4 regions of the Rhizobium rosettiformans genome follow, and region 1 is predicted to be linked to each of the others. Evidence: predicted binding sites of a transcription regulator. Region 1 holds the regulator's gene; each other region holds the start of a gene.
The links. Region 1 encodes LexA, which represses DNA repair genes until DNA is damaged. Its sites were predicted from a motif close to TGTTCNNNNTGTGTTCNG; they were not measured.
Positions count from the first base shown of each region.

Region 2: the regulator LexA is predicted to act here: its motif matches at 2,502-2,519, upstream of D4A92_RS20125 (putative DNA modification/repair radical SAM protein).
Region 3: the regulator LexA is predicted to act here: its motif matches at 2,719-2,736, upstream of D4A92_RS21550 (DUF5680 domain-containing protein).
Region 4: the regulator LexA is predicted to act here: its motif matches at 2,415-2,432, upstream of D4A92_RS19100 (ATP-dependent helicase).

Region 1 covers NZ_CP032405.1:3,479,657-3,483,567, forward strand. Annotated here, with positions in the region: gene D4A92_RS17130 (ComEC/Rec2 family competence protein) at 1-1,867, shown strand, start outside; gene lexA (transcriptional repressor LexA) at 1,861-2,577, opposite strand; gene D4A92_RS17140 (DUF1003 domain-containing protein) at 2,786-3,334, shown strand; gene D4A92_RS17145 (VOC family protein) at 3,355-3,911, shown strand, end outside.
Region 2 covers NZ_CP032405.1:4,093,435-4,097,345, reverse strand. Annotated here, with positions in the region: gene D4A92_RS20140 (glycosyltransferase) at 1-657, opposite strand, end outside; gene D4A92_RS20135 (glycosyltransferase family 4 protein) at 661-1,758, opposite strand; gene greA (transcription elongation factor GreA) at 1,781-2,257, opposite strand; gene D4A92_RS20125 (putative DNA modification/repair radical SAM protein) at 2,525-3,754, shown strand; gene D4A92_RS20120 (UdgX family uracil-DNA binding protein) at 3,754-3,911, shown strand, end outside.
Region 3 covers NZ_CP032405.1:4,376,440-4,380,350, reverse strand. Annotated here, with positions in the region: gene D4A92_RS21555 (hybrid sensor histidine kinase/response regulator) at 1-2,165, opposite strand, end outside; gene D4A92_RS21550 (DUF5680 domain-containing protein) at 2,243-2,692, opposite strand; gene D4A92_RS21545 (HWE histidine kinase domain-containing protein) at 2,799-3,911, opposite strand, start outside.
Region 4 covers NZ_CP032405.1:3,891,547-3,895,457, reverse strand. Annotated here, with positions in the region: gene D4A92_RS19100 (ATP-dependent helicase) at 1-2,372, opposite strand, end outside; gene D4A92_RS19095 (efflux RND transporter periplasmic adaptor subunit) at 2,651-3,853, shown strand; gene D4A92_RS19090 (efflux RND transporter permease subunit) at 3,850-3,911, shown strand, end outside.

The sequences.
Region 1 (3,911 bases):
CGAGCAATTGAGCGGTCGCGCCCGTCTCTCACCACCTTCAGGTCCGGCTTTGCCGGGATTGAACGACTTTAGCTTCCAAAGCTACTTCGCCGGCATCGGCGCTGTCGGCTTCTTCCTCGGTCCGCCCCAGGCCAAAACCTCCGCTTCATTGGCGGAGAAAGGTCTGTGGGATCGCTTCGACGCGTCCCTGTTCTCGCTCCGGGATCGCATTTCAAGCCGCATTCGCAGCATACTGCCCGGAGATCCCGGCGCCTTCGCTGCTGCGATCATTACCGGCGAACGCAGATCGATGTCGGAAGAGGCGACGGAGGCGCTGCGCGTCTCGGGCCTCGCCCATATCACCGCGATCTCGGGCCTCAACATGGCGCTTGCCGCCGGCATTTTCTTCGTCGGATTGCGAGGGCTTCTGAGCCTCATGCCGACTTTTGCCCACCGTTATCCGGTGAAGAAGATCGCAGCCGCCGGCGCGCTTCTGGCGACGACCGGCTATGTGCTTATATCCGGCTACCAAGTCACCGCGTTGCGGGCCTATCTGATGACGGCGGTCATGCTCGGAGCCGTCCTCTTCGACCGCCCGGCTGTCAGCCTCCACAATCTGGCACTTGCGGCAACCGCGATCCTCGCGGTCCAGCCCTCGACGGTGATGGGGCCTAGTTTCCAGATGTCTTTCGCGGCGACTGCAGCCCTGATTGCCGGTTACGCGGGGTGGCGGGCGCGACCGCGCGCGATCCTGCCTCGTGCCCGCTCGCTTGCCATGCGGATTGCTGCCGGGTTTGCCAAGTTCGTCGGCGGCACCCTGGCGACATCGTTCATCGGCGGGGTCTCGACCGCCGTCTTTGCCATCAGCCATTTTCACCGGCTGTCGACCCATGGACTCGAGGCAAACCTCGCCGCCATGCCGCTGATCTCGCTGGTCGTGATGCCGTCCGGCTTCATTGCCATGCTGCTCATGCCATTTGGCCTCGACGGCCCATTCTTCTGGATCATGGGTAAGGGCCTGGAAATGGTGCTCATTGTCGCTCACACCGTCTCCGGCTGGGGCGGCGGCTACGTCTTCCCGCGTCTGCCATCATGGTTCATGCCCGGCGCAATCGCCGGCATGCTCTTGCTGATGCTCCTCAGAACCCCGATCAGGCATGTCGGCACGGCTCTCATCGTCGCAACGCTCGCTGCTGCCTTCCTTGCTCCACGTTCCCCGGGTGGCGAACTGATGGTCAGCGAGGACGCACGGTTGGTCGCGATTCGGGTGGCAAGTGGCGACACGTCCATCATTGCCATCAACCGAGCCCGCCCGGCAGCCTTCATCTTCGATCAATGGCGGCCGGTGCTCGGTATCGATGAGCCAAGGCATCCGGTCATGCTCGACACGGTACCCCTGCCACCGGCGCCAGACCGGCGTACTGGGCAAACCCTGTCGGAGGAGCAGAGCAAACTGGCAGAGGCTGTATTTGACAGCCTACTCAAGGCCGCCGGCAGAGAACAGTTCACCTGTGTCAAGCAGGCCTGTGCCATCAGACTGGAGAACGGCAACACGCTGCTGACGCTGGAACGCCCGGATCTCATCGGAACAGCCTGCGACCGCGCTGATATCGTCGTTCTGTCGGCGCGCACACGCGTCAAAGCCTGCCGCTCTGGCGCGCTCCTGATTTCGGAGGCGAGCCAGCGCGCAACCGGCTCCCTCGAGATCGCGGGCCTAGCCGCCACCTCGCAAGCCATGACGGTCAGGTCCGCGCTCGACGGACCCTCCAGGCCATGGACGGCGCACCGTCTCTACGACTGGCGAACAGCCTCTTCCGAAAGCACGCATGAATTTGCGGGTCCAACTGGCACTGTCCGACCAAAGCTGGAGACCGATGCTGATCAGTGATAGCGGCGAATGAGGCCCACCAGCTTGCCCTGGATCTTCACGCGATCCGGAGGGAAGATGCGGGTTTCGTATGCCGGATTGGCGGCTTCCAGTGCAATCGATGCACCGCGGCGGCGGAAGCGTTTGAGTGTCGCCTCCTCGTCGTCGACGAGCGCCACGATGATGTCACCGGGATTGGCGTTAGAGGCATTGCGGATGATGACCGTATCGCCGTCAAGAATACCGGCCTCGATCATCGAATCGCCCTTGACCTCAAGTGCATAGTGATCGCCCGCGCCGATCATCTCAGCCGGTACCGTGATGTCATGAGTGTTGTTCTGAATCGCTGAAATCGGCACACCGGCTGCAATCCGGCCCATGACCGGCACGGAGACAGACGAACCGTTGTCCTCGACCGGCGGCTTGGTCAGCGCTGGCGCCGGTGGCGTCTTGCCGAGACTGCCCTCGATCACGCTCGGTGCAAAGCCGCGGCGCGGCTGGATGCTCGGCGAATAGGCTTCCGGAAGCTTGATGACCTCCAAGGCACGCGCCCGGTTCGGCAAGCGTCGGATGAAGCCGCGCTCCTCGAGCGCAGTGATCAGGCGGTGGATCCCGGATTTCGATGCGAGGTCCAGCGCATCCTTCATCTCGTCGAAGGACGGCGGGACACCCGATTCCTTCATCCGTTCATGGATGAAGAGAAGCAGTTCCTGTTGCTTGCGCGTCAGCATATGCGGTGCCCTCGGAGTGAAACAAATACAGAACAGACACTATATGTTCCAGTTGTGTTCCGCAAGGGTATAAATTTTCGTGAAGAGCCGGTGAGAAAATGCGATAGCCGCCTGCAAGGGTATTGAAACCGTCCGATTTTGACGTGCTGCAGTGCTGAGTGCAGATCTGGTCCGGGATCGGGCAAAACCGCCTTCGAGGGTGCTGTATATGTTGAAGGATATTGAGAAACTCGTTCTGGGGAAGTTGTCATCTGATCTTTCGTCAGCAGAGCAAAAGGTGCTGAAGCGGGCGCGGGAGCGCCGCACGGTGTCGACCAATGCCGGCGAGGACTTTTTGGCCCATGCGACCTTCGGTCAGCGGCTCGCAGACGGCATTGCACGGGTCGGCGGCTCCTGGGGATTCATCATCGGCTTCATGCTGTTTTTGGTCGCCTGGGTCATCCTCAACACGGTGATTCTTGCAACAGGTGCGCTCGATCCCTATCCGTTCATCTTCCTGAACTTGATCCTGTCGATGCTTGCCGCCGTCCAGGCGCCGATCATCATGATGAGCCAGAACCGGCAGGCGGAGCGCGATCGCTTCATGGCGGCGAAGGACTACGAGATCAATCTCAAGGCGGAGATCGAAGTCTTGGCCCTGCATCACAAGATCGACGAGCAGGTGTTAAAGGAACTGCGCGAAACCCGCGAGCAGATCGATGCCTTGCGGCAGGCGGTCGAAGGCCTTTCCATTCAGGCGTCCAATTCTCAGAATTGATGCAGAAACCGAGAGCAAACATGTCCAATTCCATTTCCTCACCCCGCGCTATCGATCATCTCGTATTGCCGATCACCGATCTCGAAACCGCCCGCGAGCGGCTCACTCACCTCGGATTCACCGTCGCGGCGGATGCCCGCCACCCTTTCGGCACCGAGAATGCCTGCGTTTTCTTCGCCGATGACACCTATTTGGAGCCGCTGGCCGTCGGTAGTCGGGAAGACTGTCTGGAGGCTGCGCGCACGGGCAATGTCTTTGTCGCTCGCGATCAGGCCTTCCGCTTTCGGCGCGTCGAGGGGCTCTCCGCCATCGTCGTGAAGACGGAAGATGCATTGGCGGACGATGCGGCCTACCGCGAGGACGGGATGAGCGCTGGCTCTGTGCTCGATTTCGCGCGCCAGTTTCGTTTTCCGGATGGCCAAACCGCGGAGGGGGCTTTCCGACTCGCCTTTGCAGCAGATCTCCGTGCGCCCGATTTCTTCGCCTTCGCCTGCCAGCGCATCAACCCGCTTCCGACCGATCGGGATTCCCTGCTTGTGCATGCCAACGGCGCGACAGGGCTCCGGCGCGTAGTGCT
Region 2 (3,911 bases), 610 kb from region 1:
CCAGCCTTCCGAGCGGGAGGGGCAAAGATGGAGGCCGCAGCTGTTCTGCAATTTTCTCAGTTCGGCGTCGGTGATGTAGCCACTGACCACTCGGATATTCGGGACCCCGGCGGCCTTCGGATGCGGATCGCGCTGGACCAGGACCAGTTCCGGCCATTCGGGATGGCGGGACCATAATTCGATGACGTCTTCCGTGCCTTTCAGCGTGCTGCCGCCGGCCAGATGAAAGAAGCTGTTCCAGTTCTTCGCGACGCTGTCGTCGAGCCGGTCTTCGGACGTGAAGCCGACATAAACAGTGGTTACGCCCAGATCACGGAAGATCTCTTCGGCATGGCGGCTCTTGGCCAGAACGAGGTCGATACCCTTCAGCCGGCCAATGTGCCGCCGCGGGAAGCGTTCCTGGTTGGGACAAAGCAGATTGTGTCGGGCGGCGCTGTACCAGCGGGGAAAGGCGCGTTCGACGTGGATGATGGTCTTTGCCTGTTTGCGGCGAAGCAGCCGGTCGACGATGTTTCGTGCTCGAATACCCTTGGTCGCCACATCCTCGGAGCGGCCGACGGAGGCCAGCGCTTCGATCAGCAAAGACGTGTCGCGCGTCAGCCCGAAGCTGTTGTCCTTGTTGACGATGAGGATGTCGAGGAGATCGCGGTCGGCCATCGGTCAAACGGTTCCGGACGTTGCAGGCTTGGAGCTTGCGCTCGCATTGGGCAGGGCAGTGCCGAGCAGACCCGCATAGACTTCGGCCAACTGGTCCGCTTCCCGTTCCAGTCCGAACGCCGCCTCGACATGCGCGCGTCCGCGCCGACCGGCCTGCATGGCCTTTTGCGGCTCGAGAAAGGTCGAGATCGCGTCGCGCAGGCGTTCATAGTCGTCGGCCGGCACGACCGAACCCGTTTCGCCCTCGACGATCATCTCTGCATAGGCGCCGGCGTCGCTTGCGACCACGGCGGTGCCGGAGGCCATGGCCTCGAGCGGCGTGAGGCCGAAGCCCTCATTGCGCGAGGGGGCGACATAAAGCGTCAGGCGGCGATACCAGGGCTTGATGTCATCGACTTCGCCAAGGAAGCGGATGCGATCGGTGAGCCCGGCGGCGGCGATGTCGGCCTTCAGCTTGTCTGCAAAGGCCGTATGCTCGGCGGTGACCCGGCCGGAGATCACAGCTGTCCATTCGGGATTATCCGGGAGGAGTTCGATCATCGCCCGGACGAAGAGATCCGTGCCCTTTTGATGGCGGACCCGGCCGAAGCAGCCGACGAAATGCCGACCCTTCAAATCTTCCGGGAGGCTCGTGTCGATCTCGTCGGAGGGATGAAAAAGCTGCAAGTCCACGCCGTGGCGGATGACACGATGCGGGACCTTGAGAAAGGAGCCGGACTTCCCATTCGTCGCTACCACGCCGTCCATCTTCGAGATGAGCCAGCGGGTGTAGCGGCTGTGATGTCTTTGGGCCGCAGACGTGAAAAGCAGTTTCAGCGGCATGCGGAAGAGATCGCGCAGGATCAGGCCCGCCAGCATTTCGTTGTTGCGGCGGGCATGCCAGACGCGTGCAGGGGCGGCTTTCGGCCTCTTCCAGAGGCCGGGCAGCTCGGCCCAGCGCATGCTGGGCAGATGACCGGGAAGGCCTGGGCCGAGCGTCAGGATGCCGAGACCCTGGCGCTTCTGTTCCGGCACGAGCTGGATGACGGTCGAGGTCACACCGGAGAGGCGCCGCTTGAAATGCGGCGCAATCACCGTGATGTCGTCGAGAGAATGCGCCACAGAGGGGCCCTTCCGGACTGGATCAGCCCCACTTGACCGCGAGGATCTCGTAGGCCTTCGAGCCGCCTGGGGCGACAACTTCGATGTTGTCGCCGACTTCCTTGCCGATCAGAGCGCGTGCGATCGGCGAGGAGATCGAGATACGTCCGGCTTTCACGTCGGCTTCCTGGTCGCCGACGATCTGGTAGGTCTTCTCTTCCTCGGTGTCTTCATCGACCAGCTTGACGGTGGCGCCGAACTTGATCTTCGAACCGGACATTTTCGAGAGATCGATGACCTCGGCGCGCGCGATCAGATCCTCGAGTTCGCCAACACGACCCTCGTTGTGGCTCTGCGCTTCCTTGGCTGCGTGATATTCCGCATTTTCGGAAAGGTCGCCATGAGCGCGCGCCTCGGCAATTGCCTCGATGATGCGCGGACGCTCTTCCTGCTGACGCCAGCGCAGCTCTTCGCTGAGCTTCTCGAAACCGTTCTGCGTCATCGGTACCTTGTCTACCATTTCCTCTTCCTTCGTCTTCATGGCCGCGAGCGCGGGCACAAAAGAAAACAGGTTCCGAAGCAAAGCTGCGGAACCAGTCACAAATCACATTGATAGGGACTATAGCAGAATGCTTCGCGCAATTTCCAGAGTTTTCGTCGAGCGGCTCCGAAAGCCTGTCCGAGACTGAAAAAGCGTAGTAAAATCAGAGTGAAGAACGATAGGCGGACGCAATGTCGCAGGTGGTATTCTTGACCATTGTCATGAGAACATATAGAGAACATTCTTATGAAGAAGTCGCTCAAAGAACGTCTCGCCATCCTGTCCGACGCTGCCAAATATGATGCCTCCTGCGCATCGAGCGGGACGACGAAGCGCGACTCGTCGGCATCGGGCGGGCTCGGCTCCACGGAGGGCTCGGGCATCTGCCATGCCTATGCGCCGGATGGACGCTGTATCTCGCTCCTGAAGATCCTGCTCACCAATTTCTGCATCTACGACTGTGCCTATTGCATCAATCGTTCCTCGAGCAATGTCGAGCGGGCGCGGTTCACGCCGGACGAGGTCGTCTGGCTGACGATCGAATTCTACCGTCGCAATTACATCGAGGGGCTGTTTCTCTCCTCCGGGATCATCAAATCCTCGGATGATACCATGGCCGAGATGGTGAAGATCGCCAGGGACCTGCGCACCAAGCACGATTTTCGCGGCTACATCCATCTGAAGACCATCCCTGAGGCATCCGCGCATCTGGTCGAGGAGGCGGGGCTTTATGCCGATCGCCTGTCGATCAATATCGAGCTGCCGACCGATCACGGGCTGGAGCGCTATGCGCCCGAAAAGCGTCCGGTCAACATCCGCCGCTCGATGGCGGATCTGAGGCTGAAGATCGACGAGGCGCGCGAACCGACGCACACCGGACGGCGCAAGAGGTTCGTGCCCGGCGGGCAAAGCACCCAGATGATCGTCGGTGCCGACGGCGCCAATGACGCGACGATCCTCGGCTCGAGCGCACGGCTTTACAGCAGTTATGGGTTGAAGCGTGTCTACTATTCCGCCTTCAGTCCGATCCCCGACAGCTCGAAAAACCTGCCGCTGATCAAGCCGCCCCTGATGCGCGAGCATCGACTCTATCAGGCGGACTGGCTTTACCGCTTCTATGGTTTCTCGGTCGAGGAGATTTCGTCGATCGGGCAGGGCGGCATGCTTGATCTGGAGCTGGATCCGAAGCTTGCCTGGGCGCTGGCGAACCGCGATCGGTTTCCGGTTGATGTCAACAAGGCGGATCGGGAGACGCTGCTGCGCGTACCGGGCTTCGGGACGAAGACTGTGAACGGCTTGCTCTCGGCCCGCCGTCACCGGCGCGTGCGGCTTGAGGACCTGACGCGTCTCGGTGTGTCGCTGAAGAAGGTACGGTCCTTCATCGTCGCCGAGGGATGGTCGCCCAATCGCAGCCTTGATCGGACCGATCTGCGGGCGGTGTTTGCGCCGCCGGCCGAGCAGCTGTCGCTCTTCTGATGCGAACCGTGACGCTCGAAGGGCGAGGAGCGTTCGACGAGTGGCGCGATGCTGCACGTTCGCTCCTGGCTGGTCGGGTGACACCCGATCAGGTTCGCTGGCAGCTTTCGGGCGAGGGGGGCGATCTGTTCGGCGCGTTGCTTCCAGAGAAAACTCC
Region 3 (3,911 bases), 900 kb from region 1:
GCGGAGCGACGGATCACCTTGATCGCCGATTGGCGCGGCACGGGGATCGTCTCGTCGCGTTCGAGGATCTGGGCATAACCGAGCACGGCATTGAGCGGCGTGCGCAGCTCGTGGGAGAGGCCGACGACATAACGGCTCTTCGCCCGGTTCGCCGCTTCCGCCGTCTCCTTGGCATTCTGAAGTGCTGCGTCCGTCTTCCGGTGCGCGGCGATTTCCTTGAGCAGCAGCGTGTTCTGGCGGGAGGATTCTTCTTCCGCCACGACGCGGCTGTCATGGGCAAGCACATAGAACCAGGAGACGATGCCGGCGATGATGGCGAAGATAAAGAAGACGACGGTAACAGTGCGGTTGACCACGTCGGTCATCGCAGGGGTCGCGGCATTCACCTGATGGGCGATGACCGCAAGGATGATGCCGATGACGGAGATCGAGATCATGGCGGTCAGCGCGTAGCGGCCGAGACGGGTCGAGAAGGTCTCGATGACCGCGTCTGGGAGCAGGGCGCGGGCAACCGTCGCGGCCTGGGCGTTGATCTTCGCATGCGGCTTGCACATGTCGTGACAGCGGCTATCGAGCGTGCAGCAGAGCGAGCAGATTGGGGCTGCATAGGCGGGGCACCAGGCCATGTCTTCCGGCTCGAACGGATGTTCGCAGATCGAACAGGTGATGCCGGTCTTGTTCTTCCAGCTGTAGCGCGGCTTGCGCGCCAGGTAGAACTTGCCGTCGGTTGCCCAGGCGATCAGCGGCGAGATCACAAAGGCCACCAAGGTCACATAGGTCGACAGCGATGCCATGGTGGAGCCGAAGGCGCCGAAATGGGCGGCGAGCGCCAATCCGGCAGAGAGCGCCATGGTACCGCAGCCGACGGGATTGATGTCGTAGAGGTGGGCACGCTTGAACTCGATGCCGGGCGGCGAGAGGCCGAGCTTCTTGTTGACGAAGAGATCGGCTGAGATGGCGCAGAGCCAGCTCATCGCGATGATCGAGAATATGCCGAGCGTCTCTTCGAGCAGGCCATAGATGCCGAGTTCCATCAACAGAAGCGCGATCGCGACGTTGAAGACCAGCCAGACGACGCGGCCCGGATGGCTGTGGGTCAGGCGCGAGAAGAAGTTCGACCAGGCGAGCGAGCCTGCATAGGCGTTCATCACGTTGATCTTGAGCTGGGAGATCACCACGAAGCCGGCCATCAGCAGCATGGCGGCCGTCTCGTTGGGGATCATGTAGCCGAAGGCTGCGACATACATGTGGGCGGGGTCGGCAGCCTCGCTGATCGGCACGCCGGTGGAGAGCGTCAACACCGCGAGGAAGGAACCGGCGAGCAGTTTCGGAACGCCGAGCACGACCCAGCCGGAGCCGGCAAGAAAGATCGCGACGCGATGGTGCAGCTTGCGAGCACCCTCCGGAGGGAGGAAGCGCAGGAAGTCGACCTGTTCGCCGATCTGCGGCATCAGCGCCAGAATGACGGCTGAAGCGGCGCCGAATTCCAGGAGATTGAAGGGGGCGGTCTCGCCCAGATGGGCGTTGGAATGGCCGACACCGGCGAAAGCCAGCCAGAGGTCGATCTTTTCCCAGTCGAGAAAGGCGATGAAGACGAAGGGCAGAATGTTCAGCACAATCCAGAAGGGCTGGGTGATCAGCTGGAATTTCGAGATCATCCGGATGCCGTAGGTCACCAGCGGCAGCACGGCTACAGCGGAGATGATGTAGCCGAGCCAGAGCGGAATGCCGAAGGCGAGTTCCAGCGCCTTTGTCATGATCGAGGCCTCGATGGCAAAGAGCATGAAGGTGAAGGCTGCATAGATCAGCGAGGTGATCGTTGATCCGATATAGCCGAAGCCGGCACCGCGGGTCAGAAGATCGATGTCGACCCCGTGGCGAATTGCGTAGCGGCTGATCGGTATGCCGACGAGCAGCATCAGGATCGCGGCGACAATGATGGCGAAGAAGGCATTGGTCGTGCCGTAAGCGATGGTGATCGTGCCGCCGATCGCCTCCAATGCGAGAAAGCTGATCGCGCCGATTGCTGTTTGCGAGATGCGACTGGAGGAGAATTTGCGAGCGCTCTTCGCCGTAAAGCGCAGCGCATAGTCCTCCAGCGTCTGGTTCGCAACCCAGCGATTGTATTCGCGGCGAACGGGGATGATGCGTTGGCGTGCGGCCATGCCTAAATTCTAGCGCCTTGTTGTGGGTGGCTTTCCTTTAGGCATTTTCACGCGATTGTCCAGAATAGCAAGGCCCGTCAGGGCTTGATCAGGCCGCCCTGATAGTCGAGCTGATAGACCACGCGCTCGCCCATCCGGATGCGTTCGATACCGAGGAAGGAGCGGTAGTCTCCGACCGACTGGTCGACATATTCTCCCAGCGGATGCAGATAGGTAAATCCGCCGAGAAAGCGCTTCTCCTGGTAAAGCGCCGTCAGAGCCTGTTTGATGACGGTGCCCGCCCGCCCACCGTCGAAACGCTCGGCATCGAGGATGCGACCGTAATAGTTCATCGCCCAGACCGGAATCTCGTCCTGCCAGACCACCTCCTGGCCGAGAAAGTCCGTTCCGCCAAAATGGCTGTCGAGATAACGAAAGCGTCCGCGCTCATAGGAAATATCCTTGGCGCCAGTGCGGCTTGCTGAGGGGGGAGGGACCTTGCCGCTGACATAGGTCACGCCCTTGGCTTCAATGATGAAACTTTCCAGAGCCTCCACGGTCGCCTCCCTTATGTCGGAACATAATGAGAACGTATTGGCTTGGGGTCGGCCGGGCAACCCTAGTAACGCAGGGGTTGCGGGGCAGTTTCAGTTATCATTCTGCCGGAACCTCGGCGGCGAGCCGATCGGAAAGTGCTTTCACGAGGGCGTTGGCATCATAGGGCTTACGCACGACTGGTACGGACAGCAATTCCTCTGGAACCGAGGAGCGATCATCGTAACCGGTGGCGAAGACGAAGGGGATGCCGCGACGCATGAGCTCCTGAGCAACGGGCACCGAGGTGTCACTGCCGAGATTGATGTCGAGGATCGCGATCGCCGGTGCGAAACTCCTCAGGCGGTTCAGCGCGTCGCTGCTTGAGCTCGCGGTCACGACATTGTCGATGCCGGCGTCGGCGAGCATCATTTCCGCGTCCATGGCGATCAGCACCTGGTCCTCAACCAAGAGGACCGGTATTCCAGCGATGCTCGTCGGATGATCAGCCACTTCGGCTTCGGCATGCGGATTGGGTTCTTCGCTCACGGTTTCAGCTTCCCAGTTCAGAAAGCGCCCCGGCAGCCGGAACTCGGCATCCAGCCCCGCGGGATGATAATCGACGCGGCTCGTACCGCCGAGGTCATAGGGGATGCTCCGCTCGATGAGGGCCGAACCGAAGCCCTTCCGGCCGATGGGGCCGACGGTCGGTCCGCCACTTTCGCGCCAATGGAGACGGCAATCGCCATCGCTGGTTTTCTCCCAGGAAATGGCGAGCGACCCGCCGTCGCGCGACAGCGCGCCGTATTTCGCAGCATTTGTGCACATCTCATGGATCACAAGGGCTGCGACGGCATGGGCCCGGGCGTCGAGTGTGACGGAGGGGCCCTTGATCTCGATCACGCTGCGACCGGCGCGGTAGGGCAGGAGCTCTGCCTGCAGGAGGTCGTTGAGTGTGCCGCCACCGCCACCGCGCGTCAGCTGGTCATGGGCATGGGAGAGGGCGTGGATGCGGCCGCGCAGCGAGCCAATATAGTCCTGGATCGGAACTTCATCCTGCGAAGGCGCCGCCACCAGCGACTTGATCACGGCCAGGATGTTCTTCACCCGGTGGTTCAGCTCCTCGTTCAGCATGCGCTGGCGCACGTCGGACTTGCTGCGTTCCTCTTCCATCAGCTCGTTGTGGCGCAGGACGATCTCGACGGTCGCCGAACGGATCGCTTCGGCAATCTC
Region 4 (3,911 bases), 410 kb from region 1:
TTCATGTGGAAGACGCGGTCGCCGACGGAAAAGCGTGACGGTTCCGATGTCGTCGACTTGGCGACAAGTTCGCCGTCGATCGTCTTCGCCCTCGGGCCGCTTTCGCCATAACCGATCCGCTCCACAGCATGACCTGAGCGGTTGCCCCAGTTGTCGCGGGTGGCGTCGGTCTTGTTGGCCTGGGCGCGTTTCCAGCCGGGTGTCGAATAGCTGTTCTGGAAGGGCTCCTGCTTGTCGAAGCGTGACTGGCCGTAGGGGTTGCGACCGTAGCCGCCATAGGAGGTCTCGGCTTCCGCGACTTCGACATGGGCGGGCGGTAGCTCTTCGAGGAAGCGCGACGGCAGGGTGGATTGCCAAAGGCCATGAATGCGGCGGTTAGAGACGAACCAGATGTGACAGCGACGCTTGGCGCGGGTGATGCCGACATAGGCGAGGCGGCGCTCTTCTTCGAGACCCGAGCGGCCGCCTTCGTCCAGCGCGCGCTGGTGGGGAAACAGACCTTCTTCCCAGCCGGGCAGGAAGACGGTCTCGAATTCGAGGCCCTTGGCGGAATGCAGCGTCATGATCGAGACGGCATCAAGGTTTTCGTTGGTCTCGGCATCCATGACCAGGGACACGTGTTCGAGAAAGCCGCGTAGGCTCTCGAAGGCCTCCATCGAGCGGATGAGTTCCTTCAGGTTTTCCAGGCGGCCCGGCGCTTCTGCCGACTTGTCGTTCTGCCACATGGCCGTATAGCCGCTCTCGTCGAGAATCTGTTCGGCGAGTTCGGTATGCGGCGTGGTTTCGAGCAGCGACTGCCAGCGGCGAAAATCCGTGACGACGTCGAAGAGCGCCTTGCGGGCCTTAGGCTTCAGCTCGTCGGTCTCAATGATGTCGGCCGCTGCCGCCAGCATCGGGATGTCGCGGGCGCGTGCATAGTCGTGCAGATTGCGGATCGTCGTGTCGCCGAGGCCGCGCTTAGGCGTATTGACGATGCGCTCGAAGGCGAGGTCGTCGGCCGGCTGGCAGACCATCCGGAAATAGGCCATGGCATCACGGATCTCGAGGCGCTCGTAGAAGCGCGGGCCGCCGATGACTCGGTAATTCAGGCCGAGCGTTACAAAGCGGTCTTCGAATTCGCGCATCTGGAAGGAGGCGCGGACGAGGATCGCCATGTTGTTCAGCGGGTGCTGATTGCGCTGGAGCTGCTCGATCTCCTCACCGACAGCGCGAGCTTCCTCTTCCGAATCCCAGGCGGCATGGACAACGACTTTGTCGTCATTCGGATCAACGCGATCGGTGAATAGGGTCTTGCCGAGGCGGCCCTCATTATGCGCGATCAGAAATCCGGCAGCACCCAGGATATGTTCGGTCGAACGGTAATTGCGCTCGAGCTTGATGACCTTGGCGCCGGGGAAATCCTTCTCGAAGCGCAGGATGTTGTCCACCTCCGCGCCGCGCCAGCCATAGATCGACTGGTCGTCGTCGCCGACGCAGCAGACATTTTGCGGCACGCCCGGCGGCCGCTGGGCCAGCAGCCTCAGCCACATGTATTGGGCGGTGTTGGTGTCCTGATATTCGTCGACCAGCACGTATTTGAAGCGCTGATGATATTCCTTCAGCACGTCCGGGTTCGCTTTGAACATCCGGATCGGATGCAGGAGCAAGTCGCCGAAATCGCAGGCGTTCAGCGTCTTCAGGCGGTTCTGGTAGGCGATGTAGAGTTCACGACCCTTGCCGTTGGCGAAGGCGCGGGCATCCCCTTCGGGGATCTGGGCGGGGTCCAGCCCCTTGTTCTTCCAGCCGTCGATCATCTGGGCGAATTGCTTGGCCGGCCAGCGTTTGTCATCGAGGCCTTCGGCTTGGATGATCTGCTTGATCAGACGCACGACATCATCGGTGTCCAGGATGGTGAAGTCGGAGCGTAGGTCAACCAGTTCGGCATGGCGACGAAGCAGCTTGACGCCTATCGAGTGGAATGTGCCGAGCCAGGGCATGCCTTCGACGGCGCCACCAACGAGATGGCCGATGCGCTCCTTCATCTCGCGGGCAGCCTTGTTGGTGAAGGTCACCGCCAGGATCTGGCTTGGAAAGGCTTTCCCGGTTGCCAGGATATGGGCAATGCGGGTGGTGAGGACGCGTGTCTTGCCGGTGCCGGCGCCTGCGAGCACCAGTACCGGCCCATCGACGGTTTCGACCGCTTCGCGCTGTTCCGGGTTGAGGCCGGAGAGATAATCGGGCGCTCTCGCCTGGTCGCGGGCTGCCATGGCGCGGGCCGCAATGCCAAGGCCACCGGCTGCAGGAGTGCCAGCAGCGGGTGCGGGGGACGCGGCAGGCTTGCGCGGTGCGGGTTCTTCGTCGAAGAAGGGAATGTCGTCGAAACCGTTACTCATGCGGCTCAATGTAGTGATTCGGGTCGGAAAGGCCAGTGACGGCGTTCTGGTTTTATTCCTACCGCCTTGTTGCGCACGGAATTCGGGAGGCTTCGGCCGCCGGATATGTTAGGCTATCCGAAGGACAGCTTTGACCGGCATGCAGTAGGTGCGGGATCACGGCGGCGTGAAAAGACGCGAGATTACAAATCAGTAAGCTTGACGTTCTGGCATTGCCACCGAGGGTTTGCGCCCGATACTTAACCGACATCATCCAGTTCGACATTTCGGAGCCTTGCATGCCGCTTTGGAAGCAACTCGCCATCAGTATTGCCCTCTTGTTCATCGGCCTCTGTTCGTGGGTCTATTTTTCGCCCGGTGCCGGCCAGGCGCTCGTCTCCATGGGCGTGCCCCAGTCTGTCGTAGGCGTGATCGCCGCGACCCCGGAAGCCGAGGGGCAGGGCGGTCAGCGGGTCCAGTCAGGGGGCCAAGGTGGAGCCCAGGGCCAGGGGCAGGGCAATCGGCGCGGCGGCGGCAACCAGGCCATTCTTGTGGCAACCCAGGCCGTCGCGATCGGTGTTGTCAATGACCGGCTGAGCGCCATCGGCGACGGTGAGGCTGTTGAGGCCGTCACCGTCATGCCTCAGACGTCGGGCATGCTCGACGAGATCCTCGTGTCCTCCGGCCAGAAGGTCAGCAAAGGCGACGTTATCGCCCGGCTCGATCGCGAGGAGCAGGTCATCCTGCGCGATCAGGCTGCCGTTGCGCTTCGCAGTGCGAAAGAGAAAGCCGAGTCATACCGCAATCTCCAGAGCTTCTCCCGTCTCGACGTCCTCGACGCGCAGATTGCGGAGGAGCAGGCGCAACTGCAATTGACGACCGCCGAGCTCAATCTGAAACGCCGCGACATCATCGCGCCCATTGACGGTATCATCGGGATCGTCGGCGTGAGCGTCGGCGACAATGTCACCAATTCGACCCCCATCGTATCGCTCGACAACCGCAGCCAGCTTCTGGTCGATTTCTGGGCGCCCGAGCGTTTTGCCGCTGCCGTAACGCCCGGCATGCCCGTGGAAGCCCGGTCCGTTTCCCGTCCGGGGCAGGTGTTTCAGGGGAGCGTCGAGGCGGTGGACAGCCGCGTCGATCAGGCCAGCCGGACCATCCGCATCCGCGCGAAAATCGACAATCCGGACGACGTATTGCGTGCCGGCATGTCGTTCAACGTCGTTATGCGCTTCCCCGGCGATCAATATGCAGCGGTCAATCCGCTTGCCGTCCAGTGGGATGGCGAGGGCTCCTTCGTCTGGCAGATCGTTGATAACAAATCCGTGAAGACGCGGGTCACCATTGTGCAGCGCAACTCGGATCAGATCCTGGTGGACGCGTCGCTCAAGGAAGGCGATGTGGTTGCCGTTGAAGGACTGCAGCGGGTGCGAGAAGGCGGGACCGTCGAAGTCGCCGGGGCACCGCAGGATGGTTCTGAGGAGGTCGGCGCGCGATGAGTTCTACGGGGAACGGTTCCGAACAATCCGGACGCAGCTTTACCGCTCTTTTCATTCG